Regions from separate parts of the Terribacillus sp. DMT04 genome, predicted to be linked through region 2. Evidence: a T-box and tRNA genes for the amino acid it is inferred to sense, from the RefSeq annotation. Region 2 holds a T-box; the other regions hold tRNA genes.
The links. A T-box is a leader RNA that pairs with one kind of tRNA and senses whether it is charged. The one in region 2 lies ahead of serS (serine--tRNA ligase), so its partner is inferred to be a tRNA-Ser.

Region 1 (6,382 bases), 890 kb from region 2:
TGTGACGCATTTGTAATCTTACTATAGATAGAAGCTCTTTTTAAATAATAACTTGAAACTTACTCCCTAGGATTCCTCAACCACAAAAATTTCAAAGCATTTATCAATAAGCGATATAAGGTTCATTTTAACAGAAGTGACATCCTTCACTTCACGCTGAACTCCTATATGCTCCATCAAGTGTTTATGCTCTCCGCTCTTAAGGCAAAAGTAATTACCTTTATCACCTGTACAAGTAAGCTCATAAATTTTCTTTATTGCATTGCCTTGTAACAAGCAGTTTCTGTCAAACAGGAACTATGCTTGCATCAAAACATCTTCTGTGGCATCTGATTTTAAGTGAATCTTCCATGTGTTGTTAGTTCTATAAATGTTGATTTCCACTGCGAACTAGTGGTTGTTCAAGTTAAAGAAGCCTCTGCTAAATCATGATTGAGCTTTAAAAACTAAGGGGGGAAAGAGAACTAAATTATAGTTCTCTCCTCCCTTATATAACAATCAGTTTATTATAAAAATATTGATTTTTAAATCTACAACTTATTCGCAAACTGATTCAGCTTATCTGCCATTACTTTAATTTCTTCGATAAAAGCGGATGTCTGTTTAATGGAATTTGCTTGTTCTTCTCCAACAGCTGCTACCTTTTCTATATAAATTCCCATCTGCTGGGCTGTTTGTTGCATTTGATTCATTGTTTTATTGATAGAGTCTGTTGATGCAACAGTTTCATTAGATAATTTACGTATTTCTTTGGCTACAACTTCAAATCCTTTACCATATTCCTTGGCACGCGCAGCTTCAATGGCAGCGTTTAATCCTAATAAATTCGTCTGATCTGCCACTTGCTTAATAATAGTCAAGACTTCAGCTGTTTGACTGACATCTTCACCAGCTTTGTGCGATTGCTTGAGCAACTCGTGGGAGTGACTCTCTAAAGAAGCTGAACCTGATTTAATCTGATCAATTTGTTCATTTGCTTGAGAAAGAGAGATTGAAATTTGGTCTGCAATCGTTCTCAATTCTGTTTGCCTTCTTAATTGAACTGCAATTCCTCCAATAATGTTACCTTTTCTATCCTGTACCGGATTGGCGGTACCAGTAAACTCAAAGCCATAAAAATCTGCTGGTACATTTTCTTGTAAATAACGATCTTCTCTTATAGCTATAGCTAACGGTTCTTTAGGATTAAGTTCTTGTCCCTTCTTTATATTCAGATCAATCTCTTCACCAGGAAAGTAGGCAACGAACTTTTGTAAATCACATACTGCTATTGATAAATCTGCTGGTACGGAAGCTTTTATTACAGGAATAATAGCAATAATACTATCTAAAGAATCGACTCTTTGTAACATATGAAGTTGTCCCCATTTCTTTTTTTACCTTACCTACATGCTAAGTTTGTTTGTTAAGCAGCTGAGAAATTTTACAAATAAAAAAAGGACTTAGGAATAATTATCCTAAGTCCTTTCTAAGGCATAATGCCTTGTGATACCGGTGGCCGGGGTCGAACCGGCACTCCTTGCGGAACACGATTTTGAGTCGTGCGCGTCTGCCAATTCCGCCACACCGGCATGTTATAAATGCAATGGAGGCGGCAACCGGATTTGAACCGGTGGTCAAGGTGTTGCAGACCTTTGCCTTACCACTTGGCTATGCCGCCAATATTATGGAGCGAAAGACGGGATTCGAACCCGCGACCCCCACCTTGGCAAGGTGGTGTTCTACCACTGAACTACTTTCGCATAAACTTAAGGTATCGGATTCCGGTTGGAATCCTTACCTGTTTCTTGGCTATAGCCTGAAAGCTATATAGAGGGCGATCGATGGGGATTGAACCCACGAATGCCGGAGCCACAATCCGGTGCGTTAACCACTTCGCCACGACCGCCATAGAATTAAAATAAAATGGCAGGGGTAGTAGGAGTTGAACCCACATCGACGGTTTTGGAGACCGTTGTTCTACCATTGAACTATACCCCTATGGTGGAGGGAGTAGGACTCGAACCTACGAACCCGATGGGAGCGGATTTACAGTCCGCCGCGTTTGGCCAACTTCGCTATCCCTCCGATTAGAGTGGCTCGGGACGGAATCGAACCGCCGACACACGGATTTTCAGTCCGTTGCTCTACCGACTGAGCTACCGAGCCATATGTAACATATACATGTTGTATAAGTGGCGGTCCGGACGGGACTCGAACCCGCGACCTCCTGCGTGACAGGCAGGCATTCTAACCAACTGAACTACCGGACCACTTAATAGATTATCAATTTCACTAGCTAAGAAGTAAATCAACGTAGAAAGTGAACTGTAATGGTTGCACCTTTCAGGTACTCCATTTTAAAAGATAATAATGGTTGCACTCTTCGAGTACTCCCCATGTTCACTGCTAAGAAGCAAGCCGACGTAGAAAGTGAACTAATATGGTTGCGGGGGCAGGATTTGAACCTGCGACCTTCGGGTTATGAGCCCGACGAGCTACCCCTGCTCCACCCCGCGATAATAAAAGGTAATATAGATATGAAGTTAAATCATATGGTGGAGGATGACGGGCTCGAACCGCCGACCCTCTGCTTGTAAGGCAGATGCTCTCCCAGCTGAGCTAATCCTCCAGGATTGGTCTTAATAAAGTATAATGGTGACCCGTACGGGATTCGAACCCGTGTTACCGCCGTGAAAGGGCGGTGTCTTAACCGCTTGACCAACGGGCCATTTATGTAAGTCTTATGGCGGAGAGCGAGGGATTCGAACCCTCGAGACCGCGTTAGCAGCCTACACGATTTCCAATCGTGCTCCTTCGACCACTCGGACAGCTCTCCAATGGCTCCACAGGCAGGATTCGAACCTGCGACCGATCGGTTAACAGCCGATAGCTCTACCACTGAGCTACTGTGGAATGATCGAGATTGCCTGGCAGCGTCCTACTCTCGCAGGGCGAACCCAACTACCATCGGCGCTGAAGAGCTTAACTACTGTGTTCGGCATGGGAACAGGTGTGACCTCTTCGCTATTACCACCAGACCTCTTATGTATCTTGTTGCCTTTTCTCAAGGACAAATTATATTATATATGCTCTAAAGACGAAATGCAATAGTTTTTTTAAGAAAAGTTATTTTTTGTTCTGACGTGCATTTTGCTAAGTCGACTGACTTAACAAAGTCTTTATATAACAACCTTAACTATAATATACTGCACGTCCAAAATACGCAACACTTTTTTATATATGATGTAAATCTGGTAACAGTCTCTTTTCGTACATTTGTAACTGTATATTCCTGCACTGACTACTTTTGCTTCTTTTCCAGTCAAAGTGATTCTCGTACTGCTGCTCGTACTGCTTCTCGCCGAATAGTTAGAAGTTCCTGCTCTCTTCCCTATTTTAAGAATAGGCTTGTACCTGCAATAGAAAAAGCCGCTGGACACAATATACCAGCAGCTTTCAGTTTCGCTTACTACGTAATACACACTTCACTTTAAAAAGAAGCCTTTCTTAAAGTATCATCTTCTCCACTTGTTTCACGTAGAAGAATCGTACAACCAAGAAATAAATTACCTGGATGAATGCGAAGCTTCCTAATACAAAGCCAGCTTCTGCAGTTAGATTGTAGTTAAACAAGCGCGATAATGCAGTTAGCGCTACGGCACCGTGGATAAGCGCGACAACAATTGGCGAGAAGAACAAAATGGCAATCTGTCGTGTAACGACTTTCTTCAGCTCAGATTGTGTTAATCCAATTTTGGCAATCGAGCGGAACTTGCGCTTTTCTTCATCTATATCCATGAATAGTCGGAAATAAAGAAAGCTCCCAGCTGAAACAAAGAATACAATGCCAATAAACAAGCCAATAAATAGAATCGGTCCATATGCTTTATTGATTTCATAGAGTGCGTAATCAACAGAAAACACCTTATGCTCCACTTGCTGCGCTAATTTTTCTCCCGCCTGTATAACTTGCTCTTCGTTTGTTCCATTTGCTTGCCATACCGCATTTGTCTCCGTTCTAACTGGTAATGTCAGCTGTTCATAAACAGCGTCGCTTACGACATAGTAGCCATTCACTTCAGCTAATACAGCAGATTTAATAACAGTGCTTGGTTGGATCTCCTGGCCATCTTGTAATGGGACCGTCGATTTCATCAGTACTTCACTTGCTTTTTGCTGCGTCATCATCGCATCACTCTGCTCAATTATGATTGCTTCGTTATCCTCAGGATGAATCTCCTTTTCGTCAATCAAAGCCGCAAAGCGATTGTAAACCGATGCTTTCGCGATTAAAACCGTAAAATCTTCTGTTGTGTCAAAATAGCCGAGCTCTGCCAATTCCATTTCGGCGTCTACGTTTTCTTCTTCCAAGATTGTATTAACTTGCTCCAAATCGTTTTCAATTACTTCTTTGCTGTCATCCAAAAACGGACTATACGTATAGGTGTAAGGATTCATCTCCTTTACTCCTTTGGTGAGGTACGACTGAAATCCATACAGTGCTCCAATCGCACTAAATGCAACCGTTGATATAATCGCCACCATAAAGAAGGTTCTGGCATTGTCCTTCATTCGGAAAGATAAATCAGAGAAAAACAACATATTTGTTTTGCGCCAAAAGATGGACTTGTTATCTTTTAAAAGACGGATGCAATACACACTCAATTGGGTAAATAAAATATACGTCCCCAGTGTAACAACGATGATCACTGGTATCATGGCTGCAACAACTCCAAACCCCTTCACAGCCAAAGCGGTACCATATCCTGCGAAAAGTAGTAAAGCTGCAAGTATGGAAAGAACAATAGACGCTTTTGGTTCTCCTTTGGATTGCTTATCACCTTTAATCAAATCTACCAATTTATTTGTGCGCAAAATGAATGCAACAAACATGGAGATACAGAAAAACAGGAGCATAAAGCTGACAAATGTCACCACAATCGCAAGCATAGGAAAATAAAAATCGAGCGATTCGTCAATGATTAGTACATTTTCCGCAATTAAAAGAATCGCTTTTGCAAAAACCAAACCAGCTAAAATTCCGCCAACTGTAGAAAAGAATCCAATTAAGATATTCTCCAAAAATACCATAATCCGAATTTGCTTGTTTGAAGCACCAAGATTAATTAGCAAACCAAATTCTTTCTTTCTCGATTGAATGAAAGCGCTCATTGAATAGAGAATAAAGAAGAAAGAAAACACATAAATGATTCCGCCAGAAGCAGCCATTCCGATCATTACATTCTTATTAATAGAGCCTCCTGAAAAAGCTGGATGGAATGCAAAGATGGCAAAAGTGAAGAATACCATTACCGTAAACAGACTGCTGAGGAAATATGCAATATACAGTCGCTTGTTGCGTAATACGTTCCTAAACGCGAACTGACGAAAAGTCATTGCCATCTCCCCCCATCAGTGAAAGCATATCAATGATCTTCTGGAAGAATGCCTGCCTGCTCTCTCCGCGAAGGATTTCGGAATGCAGCTTTCCATCCCGGATAAACACCACACGATCCGAATAACTGGCTGCTTGCGGGTCATGCGTTACCATTAACAAGCTTGTTTTATTGTTTTCATTAATAGACACGAGCATTTTCATAACATCTTTGGACGCTTTTGAATCCAAGTTACCTGTGGGTTCATCAGCCAACAGCAGCTTCGGTTCATGAATCATCGCCCGGGCAATTGCTACCCGCTGCGCCTGTCCTCCAGATATCTCATAAGTGCGCTTGTTCATGATGGGAGCGATGCCAAGGTTTTCTGCAATAGCTTGCGCTTTTTGCTGCATATCACTGACACGAGCTCCGTCTAGTGTTAATGGCAGCACAATATTTTCTTGAACAGTTAGTGTATGCAATAAGTTAAAGTCCTGAAATATAAACCCTAATTCGTTACGACGAAATTTAGCCAAAGCATTTTTCTTTAGCAGATGCGGATTTTCCCCTTCTAGTTCTATTTGTCCAGTCGTTGGGGTATCATTTGTGGAAATAATATTCAGCAGTGTTGTTTTTCCGCTTCCGGATGGTCCCATAATGGCAACAAATTCGCCTTTTTCTACCTCTAGATTAATATCCGTCAGAGCTCGATACGCTACTTTCCCTTCGTAAACCTTACTTACTTTTATAAGATTAAGCATCATTATTCTCCTCTCTATTACGCTCCTAGCATATCCTGTCTGCTGTACGTCGCACTATCGATTATGCTTTCAAGAACCTTACATCGCTGTAAGGTTCTGCGTTTTAGAGAAAATGATACGGAATGTCGTGCCTTCTCCGACAACTGATTCCATTTCAAGACGGTGCTCCAGAATATCTGCAACCTCTTTAACCAAATACAATCCCATGCCTGTTGATTCCCGAAAGATGCGCCCATTCTCTCCGGTATAAAATTTGTTAAAAAT
Region 2 (6,382 bases):
CGAAGGAGGGGGATTTGAACACCCGCGAGCCTTATTAGACCCCTGTCGGTTTTCAAGATCAATCGCTTCAGCCGAACTTGGGTACCCCTCCATGCTTTTGTCTCCAAAAACTATCTCACCATATTTTCTCTATCTCTGTCAAGAAACGAAGATTAGCGGATCTCTGTTTTGCCACCCATGTAAGATACCAATACTTCTGGTACTTTAATGGATCCATCTGCTTGCTGGTAGTTCTCCATAATTGCAGCAACTGTGCGTCCCAATGCCAAACCAGATCCATTCAATGTGTGCACAAATTCTGGTTTGCTCTTTTCATCACGTTTGAACCGAATGCCAGCACGGCGAGCTTGGAAGTCCTCGAAATTAGATACAGAAGAGATTTCCCGGTATGTGCCGCTGCTTGGCAGCCATACTTCTAAATCATACTTTTTCGCAGCAGTGAAACCAAGATCACCTGTGCACATGCTCATCACTCGATATGGCAGACCGAGCAGCTGTAAGACTTTTTCTGCATGACCAGTGATTTCTTCTAACACAGCATAAGAATCTTCTGGTTTAACGAACTGCACCAATTCTACCTTGTTAAACTGATGCTGGCGAATAAGGCCACGTGTATCACGGCCAGCAGAACCAGCTTCAGAACGGAAAGATGCACTGAACGCTGCAAACTTCTGCGGCAGCTGTTCCCCTTTTAAAATCTCTTCTCGATAATAGTTGGTAACAGGTACTTCTGCTGTTGGGATAAGGAAGTAATCCCATCCTTCTACCTTAAAGGCATCTTCCTCAAATTTCGGCAGCTGACCTGTTCCTGTCATGCTTGTTCTGTTTACCATATAAGGAGGCAGCATTTCTTCGTATCCATGTTCATCTGCATGAAGATCCATCATGAAGTTGATCAAAGCGCGCTCCAGACGTGCACCTAATCCTTTGTAATATACAAAGCGGCTTCCCGTCACTTTACCAGCACGTTCAAAATCAAGAATTTCTAAATCAGCAGCAAGATCCCAATGTGCTTTCTCTTCGAAATCTTTCTGCTTCACCTCGCCCCACATACGTGCTTCTACATTATCATCTTCAGATTCGCCTACAGGAACGCTCTCATGCGGAATATTCGGGATAGAGAGCAATAGCATATCCAGCTCGCTTTCCACCTCACGAAGCTCCTCATCATAAGCTTTGATTTGATCGCCTACTTCACGCATTTCCTTGATCTGTGCATCAGCATCTTGTTTCTCTTTCTTCAGTACAGCAATTTGTTTTGATACTTCATTGCGTTTTGCTTTCAGTTCTTCTGTCTCATTGATCAGCTTACGGCGACGTTCATCCAGGTCCCCGAACTTATCCAAGTCACTTAAATCTTCACCACGATTTGTAAGCTTCTGTTTTACTTCTTCAAAATTAGAGCGCAGATATTTCATATCCAGCATACATGCTTCCTCCTTTTTTCTTAAACAAAAAACACCCCGCCCCTTTAAAAAAAGGGACGAGATGTTTCACCCGCGATACCACCCTGATTGAAGACAAAAGAACTGTCTTCCGGCTCAACAAGATAACGGTTTGTACCGGGTATGTCTCCATACCGTTCCAGGATGGATTCACTCACAGCGCTGCATCGACTTTCACCAGCCGTCGACTCTCTCTAGCATGCTATGGGTTACTAGTTCCTATCATCACGTTGTTGTTATTCTTCCTAAAGAATAGCTAATTCCAGGTGATTATGCAAGTATGATATGCAATTCTGAATCTATCTTCCACAAAGAAAAGGTGATTTATACGTAAAAACCCCGAAAAGATGAACTCTCCGGGTTTTTTACTTATCTTTACGTTCCTAAACGGCTTTCTCCGCTTTTCTTTGATGTCCAGCTGCACAGACCAGAAACTGCGGTATAGGCGATAAATCCCTGCATGAGACAAAGCACCTCATTCCGGGCTTTCTCACCTATTCCTCCGTTTCTAACCGGTCTTCTCCGCTTTTCTTTTTGTCCAGCTGCACAAGCCAGGAACTAGAGGATAAGCAATGAATCTCTGCGTGGGGAAAATCACCCACTCCGTGCTCCCTTGCTTATCCTTACGTTCCTAAACGGCTTTCTCCGCTTTTCTTATTTAAAACCAGCCTTTAACTGTGTCTGCTACGCTAGTGAAGATGCCGGAGAAGAAGTCTCCGATGGCTCCTAGGGTAAGCATGAACCAGTTTGATTTTTCAACGTCTTCTGATGCGACGATGTCGACAGTGTAAGAGCCGCCGTTGATGTTTCCTAAGTCATCACCATCATAGACAAGTGTAGCTGTACCCACTTTATCGCCTTTTTTCACTGGAGCTACTAGCTCGTCATCTTTGTTCAGCTTGTCCTCATCGACTTTGAATTCAAGATGATATTTATCTTCTTCACCGTTCTTAACAGATGTTGTGATTGCATCTTTTGTTGCAATGGCTGCTGTATCTTCTTTTCCTTTTGCAACAGATATAGATTCATGGTCTTTGATTTCTGTGCCGGCTTTATAAAGCTCTGTTTGTTCAAACTGATTGAAGCCGTAATCCAGCAATTTCGCTGTTTCTTGGAAACGTGCTTCTTCGCTCGCTGTCTTCATCACAACAGTAATATATCGCTGTCCATTTCTTTCAGCTGTACCTGTAAAGCAGTAACCAGCTGCATCGGTGTGCCCTGTTTTTAAGCCATCCATGCCTTCATAGCCATATGCTTCTAGGTAGCCAGGCATATTCGGCAGCATCCAGTTCCAGTTTGTGATTTTTTTACCATCAAACTCTGTTTGTGTTGTGCCGGCAACTTCGAGTGCCTCCGGATGATCTTTGATTAGGTTATAAGCAAGAATACCAGTTGATCTGGCTGACATAAGGTTGTCATCGTTAGCTCCCGTTCCCTCAGGACGCTTATCACCAAGGTCAGAGTTAGCAAGACCAGAAGCATTAACGAATTTGTACTCTTTCATGCCGATTTCTTCGGCTTTATTGTTCATCATTTTGACGAATTCTGTTTCACTGCCAGCTACAAGTTCTGCTAACACGACAGTAGCAGCATTATCCGAGTAGATAGCCATTGCATTGTAAAGATCACGCACTGTGTAATCTTTGTCCTGTGTAAGCCCTGTACCGGAGAAATCCTTATTAGCTGAAATGGCATACGGATAATCGCTCACTTGCGTTGTTGTATCCCAGGAAATAGTCCCAGCTTCAATCGCATCTAAGATAAGATATTCCGACATCATTTTTGTCATACTTGCTGGAGGTAAAGTGAGATCAGGGTTCTTCGCATATAATATCTCACCAGAGTTGGCGTCTATTAGAATTGCGGATTCCGCTTCGATATTCAAGCTTCCCGCAGCTTGTGTGTCTAGTGGCTTTGCTGTAAAAGTGCTAAACGTAATCAGCATCGCGAATAAACCGATCATCGATGCTTTCAAAAGATGTTTCAAGTGTTTCTACCTCCACAAATATATAGAATCGTTATTTTATATCCTCGCTATTTTACCATATAGGGCAGCTAGAGGGGAACGTACTTTGTGACGATTCTACATTTTGTTCACAAGTCCGGCACACACCAATCAATTGGCTGCAGTTCATTGCTTTTCAATATGTCATTCGTTTTAGAAAATGGCTTGCTGCCAAAAAATCCGCGTCTTGCTGATAATGGGCTTGGGTGAACAGATGTGAGTGTATAATGCTTGTCGGTGTCTATCAGATTCCGTTTTTCCTGTGCATGTTTTCCCCATAAGATAAAGACAACTGGATCTTGCTTGTCATTGAGTGACTGAATTACACGATCGGTGAAATGTTCCCAGCCTTTGCCGCGATGAGATGCAGCTTGATGTGCTTCTACTGTTAACGCCGTATTTAAGAGAAGCACACCTTGCTCAGCCCAGTGCTTCAGATAGCCGTGATTTGGGATGGAACATCCAATATCGTCAGCTAGTTCTTTATAAATATTTACAAGTGATCTTGGCACTTTCACTTCTGGCTGGACTGAAAAGCTGAGTCCATGTGCTTGATTTGGACCGTGATACGGGTCCTGCCCAAGAATCACGACCTTTGTCTGCTGGAAAGATGTCATCTGCAAAGCTTCGTATATATGATGCATATCTGGATAAATTGTCCGTTCCTGATAAGCCGTTTTTAGAAAGATTCGTAGTTTCTGGTAATACTCCTTATCAAATTCATCTTGCAATATCTCCTGCCAGTCATTATCAATCATTTGTTTTACCATACTTTTCACCTCCCGGCCATTGTACCAAACCTATACCCGGATTACCCGAAAGAAAAAGCCACCTTCCATTAAGAAGATGGCTTTGTTACAGGCACATTCCATTCGGAACGTTTAACGAAGTACTGAATGGCAATCAATGCTGCAAAAGTAATAATACCTGCTATTCCTGTCCATAGATTCGGATAAATGAGCACCAGACCTCCAATTATAGCTGCAAATCGCTCTACGATATGTAACTTTCGGTACCAGTAGCCGATAATTCCCGCTCCAATACTAATCATACCGAGAAACGCTGTGAGGAAGATCCAAATAACATGCAGATAGTTACCATCTATATCATAGAGTAATAACTGTGGCTCCAGTACGAACATGTACGGAATGATAAAGGCAGCAATGGATAACTTCGCAGAGTTCAGTCCGGTAGCAATCGGTCTTCCTCCAGACATTCCTGCTGCTGCAAATGCCGCCAGCGCTACAGGTGGAGTGATATCCGCCATAATACCGAAATAGAACACAAACATATGAGCCGATAAATCATTTACACCTAGTAAGATAATTGCCGGAGCTGCAATTGTTGATGTAATAATATAGTTGGCCGTTGTTGGGGCTCCCATCCCTAAAATTAAACTTGCAATCATCGTAAAGAACAATGTTAACAGCAATTTCTCATTAGCCAAGTCGACAAGGCTGTTCGCCAAGCTTAGCCCAAGGCCTGTTTTTGTCACAACAGCAACAATGATTCCGGCTGCAGCTGTTGCTGCGATAACACTTAGAGCTGTTCTTGCTCCTTCGGCTAATGCCTGAATCGTATCAATGAAATTCTCATCGAAAAAGTAACTAACAATAACTGTAACCAGAGCGGCCACTATTAAAGCTGTTTCAATTGATATTCCGTTTGTCACTGCACCGTATATAAGATAAGCAGCGAAGGCTGCCGCAAACACAATTGGATAAAGGTGTTTGTAACGTTCTTTCCGCAGTAAACCAATTAAAATACATGTAATAATACCATATACCGCAGCGCGCATAATACTTAAACCAGAACTCAAATAAAACACCATGGCGACGATGGGGAGAAGCAGATAAAGGTTTTGCAGCACTTCTTTCTTATTTGGCATCTCTTCTTTCTTTAATCCGCGCAGTCCCGTTTTCTTCGCTTCAAAATGAGTCATAATCCAGATACCCGAGAAGTAAAGAATGGCTGGGATGATTGCTGCTTTGGCAATCGTCCAGTAGCTTACTCCAATGAATTCGACCATTAAGAAGGCTGCTGCCCCCATGATGGGCGGCATAATTTGTCCTCCTGTAGATGAGGATGCTTCCACAGCTCCTGCAAAGTTCTTCGAATAACCAAGTCGCTTCATCATCGGAATTGTGAATGATCCCGATGTCACAACGTTAGCAACAGAACTCCCGCTTACTGTCCCTTGCAAAGCACTTGAGAAGATGGCAACCTTTGCTGGACCGCCAATTCTTCTGCCGGCAATAACCAACGCCAAGTCATTAAAGTACTGTCCAACACCAGTCTTAACAAGAAAGGCCCCAAACAGCAAGAATAGAAATATGTATGTAGCTGATACACCAATTGGAGTGCCTAAGATTCCTTGTGTTGTAAAGAATAGTGACTGTACCAAAGTATCAACGTCCACACCTGGATGCAACAGGAATCCCGGCATTTGCCGTCCCCAATACGCATAAGCCAAGAAAGCGACTGCGATGATGACAATCGGCAGACCGACCGTCCGACGTGTTGCTTCTAATACAAGAAGGACAGCCAGCGTGCCAACGGCGAAGTCCATCGTTGTAATCTGTCCGGCTTGTGATATTATCTCATTGTACATCACCGGCCAATAAGCACCTACGACGAATCCAAGAACAGCCAGCAGATAATCATACCAAGCTATTTTTGTCCGGCTGCTTTTCTTAGAAGCTGGAAAAAGCAGAAATATTAATACAAGGCCGAAACCTAAGTGAATGGAACGGTGAATCTGGGTAGGAATATTTCCGTAAGTTGATGTATACAGCTGATAAATGGAGAAAGCAAGTAACCCATAAAAGACAATCAAGCTCATGAATCCAGCAAGTCTTCGGAAATTCGATTCGGAGTCATATTTCTCAATCAGCTGCTGCTGTTGTTCTTCTGTCATTCTTTCTGCTTGTGC
Region 3 (6,382 bases), 880 kb from region 2:
TCGATAATTTATCTTCACTTTTTACATAGAATAATCCTCTTCAAAGTTCTTTACCCTAGTAAGAGAAACTGCTTGACCTGATACATAGTATACGTCCCATCTATATCTTTTAATAAATAATTGAACGCAAAAAAGACCCTAACTTAACGTTAGCGTCTTAATTTGACAGCTTTGGCATACTGTCTGATGATACCGGTGGCCGGGGTCGAACCGGCACTCCTTGCGGAACACGATTTTGAGTCGTGCGCGTCTGCCAATTCCGCCACACCGGCATATTGCAAATGCAATGGAGGCGGCAACCGGATTTGAACCGGTGGTCAAGGTGTTGCAGACCTTTGCCTTACCACTTGGCTATGCCGCCAATATTATGGAGCGAAAGACGGGATTCGAACCCGCGACCCCCACCTTGGCAAGGTGGTGTTCTACCACTGAACTACTTTCGCATAAGATATAGGCATAGGATTCCACTAGGAATCCTACCCTTTTTCTTGGCTATAGCCTAAAAGCTATATAGAGGGCGATCGATGGGGATTGAACCCACGAATGCCGGAGCCACAATCCGGTGCGTTAACCACTTCGCCACGACCGCCATAGAATTAAAATAAAATGGCAGGGGTAGTAGGAGTTGAACCCACATCGACGGTTTTGGAGACCGTTGTTCTACCATTGAACTATACCCCTATGGTGGAGGGAGTAGGACTCGAACCTACGAACCCGATGGGAGCGGATTTACAGTCCGCCGCGTTTGGCCAACTTCGCTATCCCTCCGATTAGAGTGGCTCGGGACGGAATCGAACCGCCGACACACGGATTTTCAGTCCGTTGCTCTACCGACTGAGCTACCGAGCCATACATAAGATATACATGTTGTATAAGTGGCGGTCCGGACGGGACTCGAACCCGCGACCTCCTGCGTGACAGGCAGGCATTCTAACCAACTGAACTACCGGACCACTTAATAGATTATCAATTTCACTAGCTAAGAAGCAAGTCGACGTAGAAAGTGAACTAATATGGTTGCACCTTTCAGGTACTCCCTTTAAAAGATAATATGGTTGCACTCTTCGAGTACTCCCCTTGTTCACTGCTAAGAAGCAAGCCGACGTAGAAAGTGAACTAATATGGTTGCGGGGGCAGGATTTGAACCTGCGACCTTCGGGTTATGAGCCCGACGAGCTACCCCTGCTCCACCCCGCGATAATAAAAGGTAATAGATATGAAGTTAAATTCATATGGTGGAGGATGACGGGCTCGAACCGCCGACCCTCTGCTTGTAAGGCAGATGCTCTCCCAGCTGAGCTAATCCTCCAGGATTGGTCTTGATAAAGTATAATGGTGACCCGTACGGGATTCGAACCCGTGTTACCGCCGTGAAAGGGCGGTGTCTTAACCGCTTGACCAACGGGCCATCTATGTAAGTCTTATGGCGGAGAGCGAGGGATTCGAACCCTCGAGACCGCGTTAACAGTCTACACGATTTCCAATCGTGCTCCTTCGGCCACTCGGACAGCTCTCCATGGCTCCACAGGCAGGATTCGAACCTGCGACCGATCGGTTAACAGCCGATAGCTCTACCACTGAGCTACTGTGGAATAATCAAGATTGCCTGGCAGCGTCCTACTCTCGCAGGGCGAACCCAACTACCATCGGCGCTGAAGAGCTTAACTGCTGTGTTCGGCATGGGAACAGGTGTGACCTCTTCGCTATTACCACCAGACAAATCAAGAATTCAATTGGATGAACCCTCAAAACTAGATAAGAAACTTCATGCTTTTACATCTCATGCGCTGCCAAGCACCGGAGTGCTTGGTCTTTGGCGTTGACTTACTAAGTTCTAGCTGCGTTGAGCTAGATCCAGCTACAGAAACCAGAAACTACGGCTTAAGCGATAAATCCCTGCGTGAAGAAATACACTTCACTCCGGGCTTTCTCACTTATTCCTCCGTTTCTAAACGGTTTCTTTCGCTTTTCGTTTTTAGTTAAGTCCTCGATCGATTAGTATTCGTCAGCTGCACGTGTCACCACGCTTCCACCTCGAACCTATCTACCTCATCGTCTCTGAGGGATCTTACTCATTTAAAATGATGGGAAGTCTCATCTTGAGGGGGGCTTCATGCTTAGATGCTTTCAGCACTTATCCCTTCCGCACGTAGCTACCCAGCTATGCTCCTGGCGGAACAACTGGTGCACCAGCGGTGCGTCCATCCCGGTCCTCTCGTACTAAGGACAGCTCCTCTCAAACTTCCAACGCCCACGACGGATAGGGACCGAACTGTCTCACGACGTTCTGAACCCAGCTCGCGTACCGCTTTAATGGGCGAACAGCCCAACCCTTGGGACCGACTACAGCCCCAGGATGCGATGAGCCGACATCGAGGTGCCAAACCTCCCCGTCGATGTGGACTCTTGGGGGAGATAAGCCTGTTATCCCCGGGGTAGCTTTTATCCGTTGAGCGACGGCCCTTCCATACGGCACCGCCGGATCACTAAGCCCGACTTTCGTCCCTGCTCGACTTGTAGGTCTCGCAGTCAAGCTCCCTTCTGCCTTTGCACGCTACGAATGATTTCCAACCATTCTGAGGGAACCTTTGGGCGCCTCCGTTACTCTTTGGGAGGCGACCGCCCCAGTCAAACTGCCCACCTGACACTGTCTCCGAACCGGATAACGGTTCTGGGTTAGAATGTCAATACAGCCAGGGTGGTATCCCACGGATGCCTCCACCGAAGCTAGCGCTCCGGTTTCTAAGGCTCCCACCTATCCTGTACAAGCTGTACCAACATTCCATATCAGGCTACAGTAAAGCTCCACGGGGTCTTTCCGTCCTGTCGCGGGTAATGCGCATCTTCACGCATAGTATAATTTCACCGGGTCTCTCGTTGAGACAGTGCCCAAGTCGTTGCACCTTTCGTGCGGGTCGGAACTTACCCGACAAGGAATTTCGCTACCTTAGGACCGTTATAGTTACGGCCGCCGTTTACTGGGGCTTCGGTTCACAGCTTCGGGACGAAGTCCCTAACCATTCCCCTTAACCTTCCAGCACCGGGCAGGTGTCAGCCCCTATACTTCGCCTTACGGCTTTGCAGAGACCTGTGTTTTTGCTAAACAGTCGCTTGGGCCTTTTCACTGCGGCTTCTCCTAAAAAGAAGCACCCCTTCTCCCGAAGTTACGGGGTCATTTTGCCGAGTTCCTTAACGAGAGTTCTCCCGATCATCTTCGGTTACTCACCGTGCCTACCTGTGTCGGTTTGCGGTACGGGCACCTATTTCCTCACTAGAGGCTTTTCTTGGCAGTGTGAAATCAGGAACTTCGGTACTAAATTTCCCTCCCCATAACCGCCTGGAATATTGTTGAGTGGATTTGCCTGCTCAACTTCCTCACGGCTTGGACGCGCATAACCAGCAGCGCGCTTTCCTTATCCTCCTGCGTCCCCCCATCGTTCAAGCGGATTTAGGTGGTACAGGAATATCAACCTGTTGTCCATCGCCTACGCCTTTCGGCCTCGGCTTAGGCCCCGACTAACCCTGAGCGGACGAGCCTTCCTCAGGAAACCTTGGGCTTTCGATGAAAGAGATTCTCACTCTTTTTTCGCTACTCATACCGGCATTCTCACTTCTAAGCGCTCCAGCCGTCCTCACGATCGACCTTCACCGCCCTTAGAACGCTCTCCTACCACTGACATCGTAGATGTCAATCCGCAGCTTCGGTGGTGTGTTTAGCCCCGGTATATTTTCGGCGCAGCGTCACTCGACCAGTGAGCTATTACGCACTCTTTAAATGATGGCTGCTTCTAAGCCAACATCCTGGTTGTCTAAGCAACGCCACATCCTTTTCCACTTAACACACACTTTGGGACCTTAGCTGGCGGTCTGGGCTGTTTCCCTTTCGACCATGAACCTTATCACCCATGGTCTGACTCCCAAAGTAGATTGATTGGCATTCGGAGTTTGACTGAATTCGGTAACCCGATGAGGGCCCCTAGTCCAATCAGTGCTCTACCTCCAACCATCATCCTTTGAGGCTAGCCCTAAAGCTATTTCGGAGAGAACCAGCTATCTCCGTGTTCGATTGGCATTTCACCCCTACCCACACCTCATCCCCGCACTTTTCAACGTGCGTGGGTTCGGGCCTCCAGTCAGTGTTACCTGACCTTCACCCTGGACATGGGTAGATCACACGGTTTCGGGTCTACGACCACCTACTATATCGCCCTATTCAGACTCGCTTTCGCTGCGGCTCCGTCTATACAACTTAACCTTGCAGGGGATCGTAACTCGCCGGTCCATTCTACAAAAGGTACGCCGTCACCCATTAACGGGCTTCGACTACTTGTAGGCACACGGTTTCAGGTTCTATTTCACTCCCCTTCCGGGGTGCTTTTCACCTTTCCCTCACGGTACTGGTTCACTATCGGTCACTAGGGAGTATTTAGCCTTGGGAGATGGTCCTCCCGGATTCCGACGGAATTTCACGTGTTCCGCCGTACTCAGGATACACTCCGGAGGAAACCACATTTCAAATACAGGGCTCTTACCTTCTATGGCGGGCCATTCCAAGCCGCTTCATTTACATGGTTTCTTTGTAACTCCAAAGGAGTGTCCTACAACCCCAGAAGGCAAGCCTTCTGGTTTGGGCTAATTCCGTTTCGCTCGCCGCTACTCAGGAAATCGATTTTTCTTTCTCTTCCTCCGGGTAATGAGATGTTTCAGTTCCCCGGGTCTGCCTCATATCACCTATGTATTCAGTGATACGTACTATCCAATAACGAATAGTGGGTTCCCCCATTCGGAAATCTCCGGATCAAAGCTTACTTACAGCTCCCCGAAGCATATCGGTGTTAGTCCCGTCCTTCATCGGCTCCTAGTGCCAAGGCATCCACCGTGCGCCCTTCTTCACTTAACTAATTAAACGCATGATGCTAAAAATTTGCGACAATAAAAATTGTCATTGCTTTAAAGTTTGATGTTCTGGCATGTTGTTTCTTATCTAGTTTTCAAGGTTCACAAGAGAGTTTGATCTCTCAAAACTGAACAAACAACCAATTACGATTTGTCTACTACGAAGTAGTAGTTCCAATTATCCTTAGAAAGGAGGTGATCCAGCCGCACCTTCCGATACGGCTACCTTGTTACGACTTCACCCCAATCATTGATCCCACCTTCGGCGGCTGGCTCCAAAAGGTTACCTCACCGACTTCGGGTGTTACCAACTCTCGTGGTGTGACGGGCGGTGTGTACAAGGCCCGGGAACGTATTCACCGCGGCATGCTGATCCGCGATTACTAGCGATTCCGGCTTCATGCAGGCGAGTTGCAGCCTGCAATCCGAACTGAGAATGGTTTTATGGGATTTGCTTAACCTCGCGGTCTTGCTGCCCTTTGTACCATCCATTGTAGCACGTGTGTAGCCCAGGTCATAAGGGGCATGATGATTTGACGTCATCCCCACCTTCCTCCGGTTTGTCACCGGCAGTCACTCTAGAGTGCCCAACTGAATGCTGGCAACTAGAATCAAGGGTTGCGCTCGTTGCGGGACTTAACCCAACATCTCACGACACGAGCTGACGACAACCATGCACCACCTGTCACGCTGTCCCCGAAGGGAATGCCTTGTCTCCAAGGTTGTCAGCGGATGTCAAGACCTGGTAAGGTTCTTCGCGTTGCTTCGAATTAAACCACATGCTCCACCGCTTGTGCGGGCCCCCGTCAATTCTTTTGAGTTTCAGCCTTGCGGCCGTACTCCCCAGGCGGAGTGCTTAATGCGTTAACTTCAGCACTAAGGGGCGGAAACCCCCTAACACCTAGCACTCATCGTTTACGGCGTGGACTACCAGGGTATCTAATCCTGTTTGCTCCCCACGCTTTCGCGCCTCAGCGTCAGTTACAGACCAGAGAGTCGCCTTCGCCACTGGTGTTCCTCCACATATCTACGCATTTCACCGCTACACGTGGAATTCCACTCTCCTCTTCTGCACTCAAGTTCCCCAGTTTCCAATGACCCTCCACAGTTAAGCTGTGGGCTTTCACATCAGACTTAAGAAACCGCCTACACGCCCTTTACGCCCAATAATTCCGGACAACGCTTGCCCCCTACGTATTACCGCGGCTGCTGGCACGTAGTTAGCCGGGGCTTTCTGGTCAGGTACCGTCAAGGTACGAGCAGTTACTCTCGTACTTGTTCTTCCCTGACAACAGAGCTTTACGACCCGAAGGCCTTCATCGCTCACGCGGCGTTGCTCCGTCAGACTTTCGTCCATTGCGGAAGATTCCCTACTGCTGCCTCCCGTAGGAGTCTGGGCCGTGTCTCAGTCCCAGTGTGGCCGATCACCCTCTCAGGTCGGCTATGCATCGTCGCCTTGGTGGGCCATTACCCCACCAACTAGCTA

Region 1: it has a tRNA-Ser gene. The T-box ahead of serS (serine--tRNA ligase) is inferred to sense a tRNA for this amino acid. The anticodon was not compared.
Region 3: it has a tRNA-Ser gene. The T-box ahead of serS (serine--tRNA ligase) is inferred to sense a tRNA for this amino acid. The anticodon was not compared.

What each region holds. Positions count from the first base shown of each region.
Region 1 is NZ_CP077639.1:905,628-912,009, reverse strand. It holds gene KS242_RS05000 (methyl-accepting chemotaxis protein) at 531-1,352, opposite strand; tRNA gene KS242_RS04995 (tRNA-Leu) at 1,490-1,571, opposite strand; tRNA gene KS242_RS04990 (tRNA-Cys) at 1,587-1,660, opposite strand; tRNA gene KS242_RS04985 (tRNA-Gly) at 1,668-1,742, opposite strand; tRNA gene KS242_RS04980 (tRNA-His) at 1,816-1,888, opposite strand; tRNA gene KS242_RS04975 (tRNA-Trp) at 1,907-1,980, opposite strand; tRNA gene KS242_RS04970 (tRNA-Tyr) at 1,982-2,067, opposite strand; tRNA gene KS242_RS04965 (tRNA-Phe) at 2,076-2,148, opposite strand; tRNA gene KS242_RS04960 (tRNA-Asp) at 2,176-2,252, opposite strand; tRNA gene KS242_RS04955 (tRNA-Met) at 2,424-2,498, opposite strand; tRNA gene KS242_RS04950 (tRNA-Val) at 2,536-2,611, opposite strand; tRNA gene KS242_RS04945 (tRNA-Glu) at 2,636-2,710, opposite strand; tRNA gene KS242_RS04940 (tRNA-Ser) at 2,727-2,818, opposite strand; tRNA gene KS242_RS04935 (tRNA-Asn) at 2,821-2,895, opposite strand; rRNA gene rrf (5S ribosomal RNA) at 2,908-3,020, opposite strand; gene KS242_RS04925 (ABC transporter permease) at 3,490-5,379, opposite strand; gene KS242_RS04920 (ABC transporter ATP-binding protein) at 5,354-6,118, opposite strand; gene KS242_RS04915 (sensor histidine kinase) at 6,197-6,382, opposite strand, start outside.
Region 2 is NZ_CP077639.1:14,778-21,159, reverse strand. It holds gene serS (serine--tRNA ligase) at 153-1,427, opposite strand; T-box leader at 1,477-1,680, opposite strand; gene KS242_RS00075 (D-alanyl-D-alanine carboxypeptidase family protein) at 2,104-3,432, opposite strand; gene KS242_RS00070 (uracil-DNA glycosylase) at 3,540-4,220, opposite strand; gene KS242_RS00065 (TRAP transporter permease) at 4,289-6,382, opposite strand, start outside.
Region 3 is NZ_CP077639.1:890,849-897,230, reverse strand. It holds tRNA gene KS242_RS04875 (tRNA-Leu) at 191-272, opposite strand; tRNA gene KS242_RS04870 (tRNA-Cys) at 288-361, opposite strand; tRNA gene KS242_RS04865 (tRNA-Gly) at 369-443, opposite strand; tRNA gene KS242_RS04860 (tRNA-His) at 517-589, opposite strand; tRNA gene KS242_RS04855 (tRNA-Trp) at 608-681, opposite strand; tRNA gene KS242_RS04850 (tRNA-Tyr) at 683-768, opposite strand; tRNA gene KS242_RS04845 (tRNA-Phe) at 777-849, opposite strand; tRNA gene KS242_RS04840 (tRNA-Asp) at 877-953, opposite strand; tRNA gene KS242_RS04835 (tRNA-Met) at 1,123-1,197, opposite strand; tRNA gene KS242_RS04830 (tRNA-Val) at 1,234-1,309, opposite strand; tRNA gene KS242_RS04825 (tRNA-Glu) at 1,334-1,408, opposite strand; tRNA gene KS242_RS04820 (tRNA-Ser) at 1,425-1,516, opposite strand; tRNA gene KS242_RS04815 (tRNA-Asn) at 1,518-1,592, opposite strand; rRNA gene rrf (5S ribosomal RNA) at 1,605-1,717, opposite strand; rRNA gene KS242_RS04805 (23S ribosomal RNA) at 1,976-4,900, opposite strand; rRNA gene KS242_RS04800 (16S ribosomal RNA) at 5,085-6,382, opposite strand, start outside.